Regions from separate parts of the Brucella cytisi genome, predicted to be linked through region 3. Evidence: predicted binding sites of a transcription regulator. Region 3 holds the regulator's gene; each other region holds the start of a gene.

Region 1 (4,285 bases), on a different contig from region 3:
CAGTTTCAGCCTCTGAAATGAGGAAAACTGCACTATCAGCGCGGTAAACGGTGCAAAAACCCACTGAAATTTATGGCGAACACAAGGCTTTTTAATGTTGGAAGGTTGCATTTTGAACAAAACAAGAACATAAACTCTGTGGACATTGAAGAATTCACCGGCCCGGATTGAGCACGCTTTGAGCCAGTCCTGTAAGGTGAACATATGAGTTTGTGGTGATGGCGCATTGTTGCGCCTGATCTTTCATTTGAAAAGTGCCTCTTGTCCGCGCGAAGCAGTGCGGAAAGAGTGTGCATGCAAGACCCGGAGTAATTTTCGATGGCTGGTAGCGTCAATAAAGTCATTCTGGTCGGCAATCTTGGTGCCGATCCGGAAATTCGTCGTCTGAATTCCGGCGACGTGGTTGCCAATCTGCGCATTGCAACGTCGGAAAGCTGGCGCGATCGCCAGAGCGGCGAACGCAAAGACCGCACCGAATGGCACAGCGTTGTCATCTTCAATGAGAACCTCGCCAAGGTTGCGGAACAGTATCTGAAGAAGGGCGCCAAGGTTTACATCGAAGGCGCGCTCCAGACCCGCAAGTGGCAGGATCAGAACGGCAATGACCGTTATTCGACGGAAGTCGTGCTGCAGAAGTTCCGTGGTGAACTGCAGATGCTCGATAGCCGTGGTGAAGGCGGCGGTGAAGGCCGTTCGTTCGGCGGCGGTGGCGGCAACCGCAACCAGATGTCTGACTATTCTGGTGGCGGCGGTGATTTCGGCTCGTCCGGCCCATCCAATCAGGGTGGCAGCAGCGGTGGCTTCTCGCGCGATCTGGACGACGAAATTCCATTCTGAGAACGGATATAATCCAGTTTATAAGTTAAATTTGATAAGGCGCTGTTTTACAGCGCCTTTTTATTGGATCATACTTCCGATTCTCTAGGAAAATGATGTCTGATCGCGAGCTCGTCAGCGTGATTTGCCCTCAAATTTAACCTGCTCACCGTCTTCTTTGGTGAATGATGCGACCGGATTTTCCAGAAGCGGCAGAACCAGCTCAGAGGGACGGCAAAGGCTGGTGCCGCGCGGCGTTTCGACGATGGGCCGGTTGATCAGAATTGGATGGGCCATCATGAAGTCGATCAGCTCGTCGTCAGTCCATTTCGGATCGGACAGCCCGAGTTCAGCATAGGGCGTGCCTTTTTCGCGCAGCAGTTCGCGTGGTGTCATGTTCATTGCCGCCAGCAGACCGACCAGACGTTCCCGCGTGGGTGGATTCTGCACATATTCGATAATGACGGGCTCTTCGCCACTCGCACGGATCATTGCCAGCGTGTTGCGCGAGGTGCCGCATTTTGGATTATGAAGAATGGTCACGGCCATCGGAGGTTTCCTGTCTGATTTGGAGGCGCTCAACGGCACCGCGTTCATAACAGCTTCGAGAGCAGTTCAGCGCTAGCATGCTTCAGTTCATGTCATTCATCTGCGGGTCACCGGGATACGTGTCGATAGAAAACTCCATATTATCCGCTGAAAACCGTGTCAGCGAATACTGGATCGGCACTCCATCGGTATTCACATTGATCGCCTTGGCCGTCAGTACAATGGCGCCGGGCGAAAGCTTCAAATGTTTCAGATCATCCGAATCCGCATGGCGGGCGGATATGATTGTCGATTTACGGAAGTAATCGGCAATACCTGCTTTTCGGAAAGCCTCGGTGATGGAACCGCTTTCCGCATAATCCTCGGCAATTTCGGGAAATTGTTCGGCACTGATCCAGAGCGTTGCGCGCGACACGGGGCGTCCGTCAGCGCTGTGCAAGGTTTCGAGCCGCAGGACAGGTGAACCAGGCTCTATCTCTAGCGCCTCGGCTATATCCGGAGAGGCAGGCGCTGTGCCGGAAGCGAGCAGCGCGCCCTTCATGTCGCGCACCTGCGAAGCGAGCGATTGCGAAATGCGGGTGCGACGTCCGATCTGGTAGGTGAGGCGCTTTGCATTGGCAACGAAGGTGCCGCGCCCTTGCTCGGCACGCAGCACGCCTTCCTGCGTCAGCGCGGCAATGGCGCTGCGCACCGTATGGCGATTGACTCCAAACCTGTCGGCAAGTTCCATCTCGGCGGGCATACGCGCACCGGACTGAAGCCTGCCAGCCCTGATCTCACCGCGTATCTCGTCGGCAATCTGCCTCCAGATCGCCACGCCGCTGTTTCTCTCAATTCGTCTGGTCTTTGTCATCAACTGTCATCGTCCTGTCATTGGCAGGGTGTAATCATTCTGGTATTGTATAGTTGTCTATATAACTAGACAATTTGAGAGATCAAGTCAACGGGAGTGCATCCCGAAAAACATGAAACGGTTTTCGGACAAGATGCGCCTCAAAACAAACTCCAGAGCGACGATCTGATGCAATCAGGTCAAAGCGCGCTCTGGAACTAACAGGGCAGGGAAGCTCATGTACGGTACGGAGCAAAGTGCGAAGGGAGGCGGAGCCGGTTCCGCCACTGAAAGCGGAACGGTGCCGGATGCAGTGCCAGATTCAGTTCAAGCCGCACGACAGGCAAGCATGGCAGTTCTTGCACGTGCAAGCGGCGAAGAGCTGCAAGCTTTCTGGCAGGCATGGTCCAACAAGCCGGAATTTGAAGTTCTGCGCGGACCGGAAACCGGTCTCGTAATGCTGCGTGGCCGCATTGGCGGCGGCGGCGCACCCTTCAATGTCGGCGAGGCAACGGTGACGCGCGCTACGGTGCGGCTCTCCGACGGTTCGGTCGGCCACTCTTATGCGCTCGGTCGCGATCAGGAAAAGGCGCGGCTTGCCGCTGTCTTTGATGCATTGTGGCTCGATGAAGGCCATCGCGATGCCGTGGAGGCACAAGTGCTGAATGTCTTGCGCAAGCGGCTGGACGATGCCGACGTCAAGCTGCGCGGCGAAGCCGCCGCTACCAAGGTCGATTTCTTCACAATGGTCCGGGGAGACAATTGATGCTTCCTTTTTCTCTCGAAAACAGCACTTCCTCCGCGTTTGAGGGTGGCTTTGCCGATCCGGTGACGAATGCGCAGTCGGCTTTTCATGCCGTCATGCACGCCATGGCTAATCCCGGTCGCATCTATCCTCTGGCTCGCGCAGCCACCCCACCGCAGCCGCTGACGCCTGAACTGGGCGTGATTGCAGCAACCCTGCTCGATCACGATGCGACTGTCTGGTGCGATGCAGCGATAGCAGTTGATGAAAGCGCAACCGCCTGGCTCACTTTCCACACGGGCGCGCCGCGTGTCGAAAGTGCGGATGCCGCACAATTCGCTCTGGCCAGCAATGTTTCGCTGCTGCCGTCTCTGGCAGGGTTTTCGCAGGGTGATGCCGAATTTCCCGACCGTTCGACAACCGTCGTTCTCGCTGTTGCGTCGCTGACAAGCGGACAGGACTTTGAGCTGAAAGGCCCCGGTATCGATGGCGAACGTGCACTTCAGGTTGAAGGCCTGCCGCAGGATTTCATCCAGCAATGGCGTGAGAACGGCGCACAATACCCGCTCGGCATTGATCTTGTTCTGGTCAGCGACGGCGCTGTTGCAGCGCTTCCCCGCACAACTCGCGTTTCCGCTCTGGAGGGCTGAAAATGTATGTTGCCGTAAAGGGTGGCGAAACGGCCATCCATAATGCACACCGTCTTCTCGATGATCGTCGTCGCGGCGATCGTTCGGTTCCGGCTCTGCGTCTCGACCAGATTGCCGAACAGCTGGCGCTGGCGGTTGATCGCGTCATGGCCGAAGGTTCGCTCTATGATCGCGAACTGGCGGCACTTGCTGTTCGTCAGTCGCGCGGCGATCTGATCGAGGCAATCTTTCTGGTGCGCGCCTACCGCACAACCTTGCCGCGTTTTGGCTATTCGCGGCCGATGGAAACCGCTGAAATGCTGATCGAACGCCGCATTTCTGCGACCTACAAGGATCTGCCGGGCGGTCAGTTGCTCGGACCGACCTTTGATTACACGCATCGTCTGCTCGACCCAGATCTGGCCGGTGATGTTGCCGTTCCGGAACCCGAAATGCGGGAAGCCGTGAAGGAAGAGACGCCGCGTGTAACCGATATTCTTGGTGCGGTTGGCATGATTGAGGATGATGGTTCCCTGCCGGAAGGTCACGAACCGGGCGACCTGACCCGCGAACCTTGGACATTCCCGATGGAGCGCGATCTGCGCCTTCAGGCATTGGCACGCGGTGATGAAGGTTTCCTGCTGGCACTCGGCTATTCCACCCAGCGCGGCTATGGCAATAACCATCCTTTCGTCGGCGAAATCCGCATTGGCG
Region 2 (4,285 bases), on a different contig from region 3:
TTTCGGGACCGATGCGACGGGAGGAGAAAATGTCAGGTCTGACAATCTGTCTCTGGTTCGACAAGCAGGCCGAAGAAGCGGCGAACCACTATGTCTCGATCTTCCGTTCCTGCGGAAGGTCGGCGTCTGTCGATGGTTTCATCCGGTTTGAGCATGCACACCAACCCGAAGGCACCGATGTGGTGGTTGCGAACTTTACGCTAGACGGGCAGGCGATATCTGGTCTCAACGGTGGACCGACATTCAAGTTTTCCCCGGCAGTCTCGCTCTTCGTCCAATGCAAGGATCAGGTGGAACTGGATATGTTCTGGGAGAAACTTATGGAGGGTGGAGCACCCATGGAATGCGGCTGGCTAACGGATAAATATGGCTTCTCGTGGCAAGTGGTGCCGCAGATGTTGCTGGATGTCCTGCAGAACGGCTCTGACGAACAGCGCCAACGGGTGGCTGATGCCGTAATGAAGATGGTCAAGCTAGACATTGCGACGCTTGAAGCAGCACGCGACGCAGCTTAATATCGCACGGTCGCAATGGCATCATAGCCATAGAGCCAGTCCAGATCCTTCAGGAAACTTTCCGGGCTGCGCATGGCGAAGAGCGTGTTGCGGGCAAGCGCGAAAATGCCGGTGGCGTGATAGGCGAACCTGTTCAATTGGCCACGCTTGGCAACCGCAGCGATCCGCTCCTTGCGGGCGTTATCGAAGTGCTTCAGTCTAGTCGCGTGGTCGCCGCCGTCCAGCGCTTCGGCAAGGGCTGCCGCATCCTCGATAGCCATGGCGGCACCTTGCGCCGCAAAAGGTGTAACCGCGTGCGATGCGTCACCGAGAAAAATCGTCCGGTCCGGCCCAACGAAATGAGCGTCTGCCATTTCGAAAAGCGGCCAGTAGGTCCACTCGTCAGCTGCCGCCAGAACATCGCGAACGGGAGCACCCCAATCCGCATAGATGGAGCGCAAACGGGTCGGATCGCCGATTCTGGACCAGACTTCACCGGGGTTCTCGCCCGTTGTGATGGCAACGAAATTGAAGAAACTGCCGCCCTTGACCGGATAGGCGATGAAATGCGCCTGCCTGCCAAGCCATGCTGAAACGGCGTTCCTCGTCCTCATGGCGGATAAAAACGATGCGGGGAGAGCTTCGGCGGCAAGAGTTGTGCGCCAGGCGATATGGCCGCTGAACCGTGCCTTGCTGAAACCTGCCTTCGAGCGCTCCACCGACCAAACACCATCGCAGGCGATCAGATAGGCGGCGTCGAGGTTTTCTTCAGAATTGTCTTGGCGGATGGTGGCTACAACTGCGCCGTTTTCGACGCAATGATTTGTGATTTCAGCGCCGAGACTGATCTCGATGCCGGGCTCTTCACGGCAGGCATCGAGCAATGCGGATTGCAGATCGGCGCGATGGCAAACGGCATAGGGATGGTGCCAGCGCTGACAAGCCTTGTCGCCGAGCTTCATTTCCATCAGCGGACGCGCTTTACGCCCATCCATGAGGTAGAGTGCTTCCGGCGTTACGGCTTGTGCAGAAAGACGGTCTGCAACGCCGAGCCGTTCCAGATGGCGCATCGCATTGGGCGCGAGTTGCAGGCCAGCGCCAACTTCCGAGAGGGTCTCAGCTTTTTCTACAAGCCGGACATTCCAGCCGCGTGCTGCCAGTTCCAGTGCGGTCGACAGACCGGCAACTCCGGCCCCGGCAATCAATATACGCCCTTTGCTCATGTCGATGAGATCATCCGGCATTCAGCCCCGTCAGGCTGCCCAGATTAGGCAGCTTTGTCGGCGGGTGCTTCGTAAACGCAGCCAGCCGGAACGGTTTCATCGGCATGGAGCTTGGCGTTGTAGCGATAGAGGGTCGAGCAATACGGGCAAACGACTTCACTTTCATCACCCATGTCGAGAAACACGTGCGGATGATCGAAAGGTGGGTTTGCACCGACGCACATGAATTCCTTCACGCCGATTTCGATGGCCGCATGGCCGGCGTCGTTCTGAAAGTGAGGAATAATGTGATCGGACATAATATGCTCCGGTTCTGGTCGATGGGCGGTACGAGCATGGTCTTGGACCGGGTTCCGGACAAGATCATGCATAGACATTGGCATGCGTGTACCGCGAAAGTCTTGTTTCCGGAAGCGTTTTCATCAATTCTGAGGACATTTCAAGCTAATTGCTATCAAACTGTCATATGACAGCCATAGGCTTAAGGCAGAGCCGGAATGTTCCGGCGGAAGTCTGGACAGGAAAAATGAGCGAAAACAGCGTTATGGCGAGCGAAACCCCCAGCGCACCTCAAGGCGGAACACACGAGATGACAGCCGAATTAGCCCCCAGCCCAACCATCGTTTCTGACATGGATGCAGGCCCTGGTGCTCACAAAGCTTTGAACGGCGAGTTGATGCAAAGTGCCGATCGCTTCGTGAATCGCGAGTTTTCCTGGCTGCAATTCAACCGACGCGTTCTCGAAGAGGCAGCGAATATGCGGCAGCCTCTGCTCGAACGCCTACGCTTCCTGTCGATCTCCGCCGCCAATCTCGATGAATTCTTCATGGTCCGCATCGCCGGCCTCGCCGCACAGGTTCGTGCTGGTGTGGCGATGCGCAGCGCCGACGGGCGCACGCCACAAGAACAGCTCGATTTCGTTCTGGATGAAGTAGGGCGCTTGCAGGAAGAGCAGCAGGAACGCCTGCGCGTGCTGCGCGAGGAACTGGAACAGGACAGCATCGAGATCGTTCGCCCGTCTGCGCTTTCAAAGCCGGAGAAGGAATGGCTTGAAAACCACTTCCTCGAAACGATTTTCCCGGTTCTGACGCCGCTCTCCATTGATCCGGCGCATCCGTTCCCGTTCATTCCGAACCTCGGTTTCTCCATCGCCCTGCAACTTGCGCGGCGTGCCGATAATCATCCGATGACGGCGCTTCTGCGCATTCCGGTCGCGCTCAAGCGCTTCATTCAGCTGCCGACAGATCAGCAGAACACCTACCGCTTCATCACCATTGAGGATGCCGTGAGCCTGTTCATCGGGCGGCTTTTCCCCGGTTATGAAGTGCGCGGTGCCGGTACGTTCCGCATCATTCGCGACAGCGATATCGAAGTGGAAGAAGAAGCGGAAGACCTCGTTCGTCTTTTTGAGACAGCTCTGAAGCGCCGCCGTCGCGGTCAGGTGATCCGCATCGAGTTTGACGGCGAAATGCCGGAAGCGCTGCGCGTCTTCGTCGCGACGGAACTTGGCGTTTCGGAAAACCGGATCAGCGTGCATGAAGGTCTTCTGGCGCTCAACATGATTTCCGAGATTGTTTCGATCCCGCGCGAAGACCTGAAATTCGTGTCCTACAATCCGCGTTTCCCTGAGCGTATTCGCGAGCATGGCGGCGATTGCTTCGCAGCGATTCGCGAAAAGGACATTGTGGTCCATCACCCGTATGAATCTTTTGACGTGGTGGTGCAGTTCCTCCGGCAGGCCGCAGCCGACCCGGATGTGCTGGCGATCAAGCAGACGCTTTATCGCACCTCCAATGACAGCCCGATCGTGCGCGCATTGGTCGATGCTGCAGAAGCGGGCAAGTCGGTAACGGCGCTGGTCGAGCTGAAGGCACGCTTCGACGAGGAAGCGAATATTCGTTGGGCACGTGATCTGGAGCGCGCAGGTGTTCAGGTGGTGTTCGGTTTCATCGAATTGAAAACCCACGCGAAAATGTCGCTCGTGGTGCGCCGTGAAGACCAGAAGCTGCGTTCCTATGTGCATCTGGGCACAGGCAACTATCACCCGATCACCGCGCGTATCTATACCGATCTGTCGTTTTTCACGTCTGACGCAGATGTTGCCCGCGACGTGGCGCATATCTTCAATTTCATCACGGGCTATGCCCAGCCCGCGGAAGAGATGAAAATTGCGATTTCACCCTTCACGCTCCGCGCGCGAATCCTCAAGCACATCGAGGACGAGGTTACGCATGCGAAAGCAGGTCGTCCGGCTGCAATCTGGATGAAAATGAACTCGCTCGTTGATCCACAGATTATTGACGCGCTCTACGTGGCGAGCCAGGCGGGCGTACAGATTGATCTGGTCGTGCGTGGCATCTGCTGCCTGCGTCCAGGCGTTCCTGGGCTTTCCGACAATATTCGCGCCAAGTCGATTGTCGGGCGCTTTCTGGAGCATAGCCGTATTTTCTGCTTCGGAAATGGCAATGATCTGCCTTCCGACAAGGCAATCGTCTATATCGGTTCCGCCGACATGATGCCGCGCAATCTCGATCGCCGCGTGGAGACCCTTGTTCCGATCACAAATGC
Region 3 (4,285 bases):
GAAAGCCGTAGGAGAAAAGATGAACGCCAACGCCAATTCCATAAAGATGCGCGGCGACAAGGTTTGCGTATTTTATGGTGAGAAGCAGGCGCTGTTCGACGTCGATCTGGAAATCCAGGAAAAGATGGTCACGGCGCTGATCGGCCCTTCGGGTTGCGGCAAGTCTACCTTCCTGCGTTCGCTTAACCGCATGAACGATACGATCGAAGGCTGCAAGGTCGGTGGCAAGATCACGCTCGACAATGAAGACATCTACGATCCGAAGATCGATGTCGTCGAACTGCGCGCCCGCGTCGGCATGGTGTTCCAGAAGCCGAATCCGTTTCCGAAGTCGATTTATGAAAATGTCGCCTACGGCCCACGTATTCACGGTCTCGCCCGCACCAAGGCCGATCTTGAAGAAATCGTCGTGACGAGCTTGCAGAAGGCGAGCTTGTTCGAGGAAGTGAAGGATCGTCTGCACGATGCGGGCACCGGTCTTTCGGGTGGCCAGCAGCAACGTCTTTGCATCGCACGCGCGATTGCGGTGAGCCCGGAAGTCATTCTCATGGACGAACCGTGCTCGGCGCTCGACCCGATTGCGACCGCGAAGGTGGAAGAGCTGATCGATGAACTGCGCCAGAACTATACGATCGTGATCGTCACGCACTCCATGCAGCAGGCCGCGCGTGTTTCGCAGCGCACCGCCATGTTCCACCTCGGCAATCTGGTCGAAGTGGGTGACACGGAAACCATGTTCACCGCGCCGACCGAAAAGCGCACGCAGGACTACATTACCGGACGCTTCGGCTGATCCGCAACTGCGCTTCAACAGATAGACAGTGCGGCTTCCCCGCAATTTATATTACGAGGTCTACTATGCCGTCTCAGCATACCGTTCGCTCCTACGACGAGGAATTGAAGTTTCTCTCCCATAAGATCGCCGAAATGGGCGGACATGCGGAACGTATGGTCGAGCAGTCGGTCGCCGCTATCGTCAATGCGGACAATGCGCTCGCACAGCGCGTCATCTCCGACGATCTCATTCTCGATGCCAGCGAGCGCGAGATTGACGACAAGGCTGTGATGATTATCGCCAAGCGTCAGCCCATGGCTGTGGACCTGCGCGAAATCATTGGCTCGATCCGCATCTCTGCCGATCTGGAACGCGTGGGCGATCTGGGCAAGAACATTGCCAAGCGCGTTGCCGCCGTTTCGGAATCGCGCCAGCCGGTAAAGCTTTATCGTGGGCTCGAAACACTCGCTGAGCTGGCGCTGACCCAGCTCAAGGATGTTCTCGACGCCTATGCGTCGCGCTCGGTGCAGCAGATCAATGTCGTTCGCGACCGCGACGACGAGATTGATGCCATGTACACGTCACTGTTCCGCGAGCTGTTGACCTACATGATGGAAGACCCGCGCAATATTTCCGCCTGCACGCATCTTCTGTTCTGCGCAAAGAATATCGAGCGTATCGGCGATCACGCGACCAATATTGCGGAGACCGTCTACTACATCGTGACCGGCCTGCAAATGCCGGCCGAACGACCCAAGGAAGACCTGAGCCACGGTATTGTCGTGGATGAGGCGCGTAAACCCTGAACTGCAGCCGACCGGACCACACGGTCCGGCGGTTGAGAATGAGTGAATAGCGCGGCGGCACGCGGTCGATTGGGGGATTGTATCTACCGCCCGCCGAATTTGGATAGGGAAATACTGGATGTCACAGGCACCCAAAATCGCTGTGGTAGAAGACGAAGAGGCGCTGAGCGTTCTTCTTCGCTATAATCTTGAGGCAGAGGGCTACCAGGTCGATACAATGCTGCGCGGCGACGAAGCCGAGATCGCCTTGCGCGAGAACGTACCGGATCTGCTCATTCTGGACTGGATGTTGCCGGGCGTATCGGGCATCGAGCTCTGCCGTCGCCTGCGCCAATGGCCGGAAACCGAACGCCTGCCCATCATCATGCTGACGGCACGTGGCGAGGAAAGCGAACGTGTTCGGGGCCTGAGCGTCGGCGCGGACGACTATGTCGTGAAGCCATTTTCGACGCCGGAATTGCTAGCGCGCGTCAAGGCGATGTTGCGCCGGTCGAATCCGAGCATTCTTTCGCATGTGCTGAAAGTGGGCGACCTGGTTCTCGACCGTCAACAGCATCGTGTCTATCGCAAGGAAAAGGAAGTTCGTCTCGGACCAACGGAATTCCGCCTGCTCGAATATTTCATGATGTCGCCCGGTCGTGTCTTCTCACGTAGCCAGCTTCTGGATGGCGTTTGGGGACCGGACATCTATGTCGACGACCGCACGGTGGACGTCCATGTCGGACGGCTGCGCAAGGCGATCAATGTCGGTCGTGCGCTCGATCCGATCCGTACCGTTCGGGGTGCGGGTTATTCTTTCGGGTGACCGCTGCGGTCATTTCGGCGTCAGGAACTGAACTTGTCCGACCCGCCACGGTATCCGTGGCGGGTCGTTTTTGTTTAAGACCCCGCTTTGCAAGGTGCGGATCGTGCTCGCCCGATTCGCATTGCAACAACCCGAAACGGGTCTCAAAAGCACAATCTCACGCGATGTTACAAATCTGTTGTCAAAGTTGACAAAGAGCAATGGAACCGGCCTGGAAGCAGAAATTCTACAGAAGATTTGAAACGCCACAAATGTGTATGCAAAAAAAGTACAAGAAAAAGTGAATTAAGGCAGCGATATGGCGTGTATTGCGAGACTTTGAATCTCGTGAAATCAATATCTTACCTGAATTGCTAATTCTCGTTAAGGAATTATTAATATATTTAAAGGGCTTGTAGGCACATTCGCAATCTCGATTCGGAATTGTTTTAGGACTTTTCAGCGGTCTCCAGCATTGTTGGGATTTGACCTGTTGCCTTTTTTTGGCCTAAAAATTCCAAAACCTTGAATTCGATTGAGCGACTGTAGGACGTGAGATTTTGATCTTCGTCCTCTTTGACTTGCACCGCAGTCAGACGTTCGCGCGCATCATTCCAGATGTGTTCGCCTGAATGGATGACTGGATCAGTTAAGGGTCCTAATATGAGACTGAGCCATTGACGCGCGCCGCGAAGTGGAAATTGCCCGCTCTTATCGGGCTGGTGATTGCGCCTTTCGTGGTGACCGGTTGCACGACAACCGGAACCTCGGGAAAAGCCAATTCGGAAAAGACGGCGGCAAGCCACGTCAAATCCGTCAATGGCGTGAAGACCTACACCTACACCGCACGGGACAAGAATTGCCTTGAACGTGCGATGTTCTTCGAATCCAATCGTTCGAGTTCCGACGGTCTTCTGGCTGTTGGTACGGTGGTCATGAACCGTCTCGCGTCGGGACGTTATCCGGATACGATTTGCGGTGTCGTCGGTCAGAAGAACCAGTTTGCGCCCGGTGTGCTTACCCGCCAGATGAATTCCAAGGCGCTGCCTGATGTTCAGGCCGCTGCCGACGCGGTTCTGAAGGGTGAGCGTCATCCGAAGCTCAAGAACGCCATGTTCTTCCACACGGCGGGTCTGAAGTTCCCTTACAACAATATGCATTACGTGCTCGTAGCCGGTGGAAATTCCTTCTACGAGAAGCGCAATCGCGACGGTTCGCTGCAAAATCCGGTTCCGCAGGAGCCATACAATCTGGCTATGGCCTATTCGCCGCAATCACCTTCCGTTCCACAGGATCCGTCTTATGATGTGACCCTGCCACAAACCGGCCCAGTTCCGGGAACGGAACCGACCGTTCAGGTGGCACTCGCGGAAGCGGTAAAGGCTCAAAGTGTGGACCAGAACACTGGTGCCGGTCCGCAGGCCCGTGGCGAACGACTGGCACGCCATCGCGGTGTGGCTGCACCTCAGCAGGAACAGCATATGCAGGTGGCCTCCTACCAGCCGCAATTCGATACGACAGCCCCGCAGCCGACATCGCTTGGCTATGCTCCGGCAAGCCAGAAGCAGGCTGACGCCATTGGCGCGCTACTTCTGTCCCAGGACCGTCCAGAAGCACCGCTATAAGAGGCGATTTTACAATCAGATAATCTGCAACGCCGGTCTAGTTCTACCTGACCGGCGTTTTGATTTTCTGGCTGATTGTCGTCGCTTTTCGGCGAAAGTTTCAGCGATAGATCGGGCGATAGATCACCATCGGAGTGTCGTAGAAATCAACCTGATTCTGCCAGGCACGCCGGTCAGCTCTGCGATCGAGATCCAGTCGCATGAGACAGTTGGCGAAAGCGTCAGTCTTGGCCTTGAAGCCATAGCTGCGGCAGGTCTGTTCGTCGGCCGCACGACGCTGTTCAGGTGTCATGGT

What was found. Region 3 encodes PhoB, which activates phosphate uptake and scavenging genes when phosphate is short. Its sites were predicted from a motif close to TGTCATNNANCTGTCAT; they were not measured.
Positions count from the first base shown of each region.
Region 1: the regulator PhoB is predicted to act here: its motif matches at 2,223-2,239, upstream of phnF (phosphonate metabolism transcriptional regulator PhnF).
Region 2: the regulator PhoB is predicted to act here: its motif matches at 2,178-2,194, upstream of AAE521_RS10090 (RNA degradosome polyphosphate kinase).

Region 1 covers NZ_JBCAUP010000002.1:255,359-259,643, reverse strand. Annotated here, with positions in the region: gene ssb (single-stranded DNA-binding protein) at 319-837, shown strand; gene arsC (arsenate reductase (glutaredoxin)) at 952-1,365, opposite strand; gene phnF (phosphonate metabolism transcriptional regulator PhnF) at 1,448-2,221, opposite strand; gene phnG (phosphonate C-P lyase system protein PhnG) at 2,436-2,963, shown strand; gene phnH (phosphonate C-P lyase system protein PhnH) at 2,963-3,592, shown strand; gene AAE521_RS03435 (carbon-phosphorus lyase complex subunit) at 3,595-4,285, shown strand, end outside.
Region 2 covers NZ_JBCAUP010000008.1:102,906-107,190, forward strand. Annotated here, with positions in the region: gene AAE521_RS10075 (VOC family protein) at 30-515, shown strand; gene AAE521_RS10080 (FAD-binding protein) at 512-1,717, opposite strand; gene AAE521_RS10085 (zinc-finger domain-containing protein) at 1,762-2,016, opposite strand; gene AAE521_RS10090 (RNA degradosome polyphosphate kinase) at 2,307-4,285, shown strand, end outside.
Region 3 covers NZ_JBCAUP010000013.1:158,811-163,095, reverse strand. Annotated here, with positions in the region: gene pstB (phosphate ABC transporter ATP-binding protein PstB) at 20-793, shown strand; gene phoU (phosphate signaling complex protein PhoU) at 859-1,581, shown strand; gene phoB (phosphate regulon transcriptional regulator PhoB) at 1,700-2,386, shown strand; gene AAE521_RS14620 (cell wall hydrolase) at 3,043-3,990, shown strand; gene AAE521_RS14615 (hypothetical protein) at 4,091-4,285, opposite strand, start outside.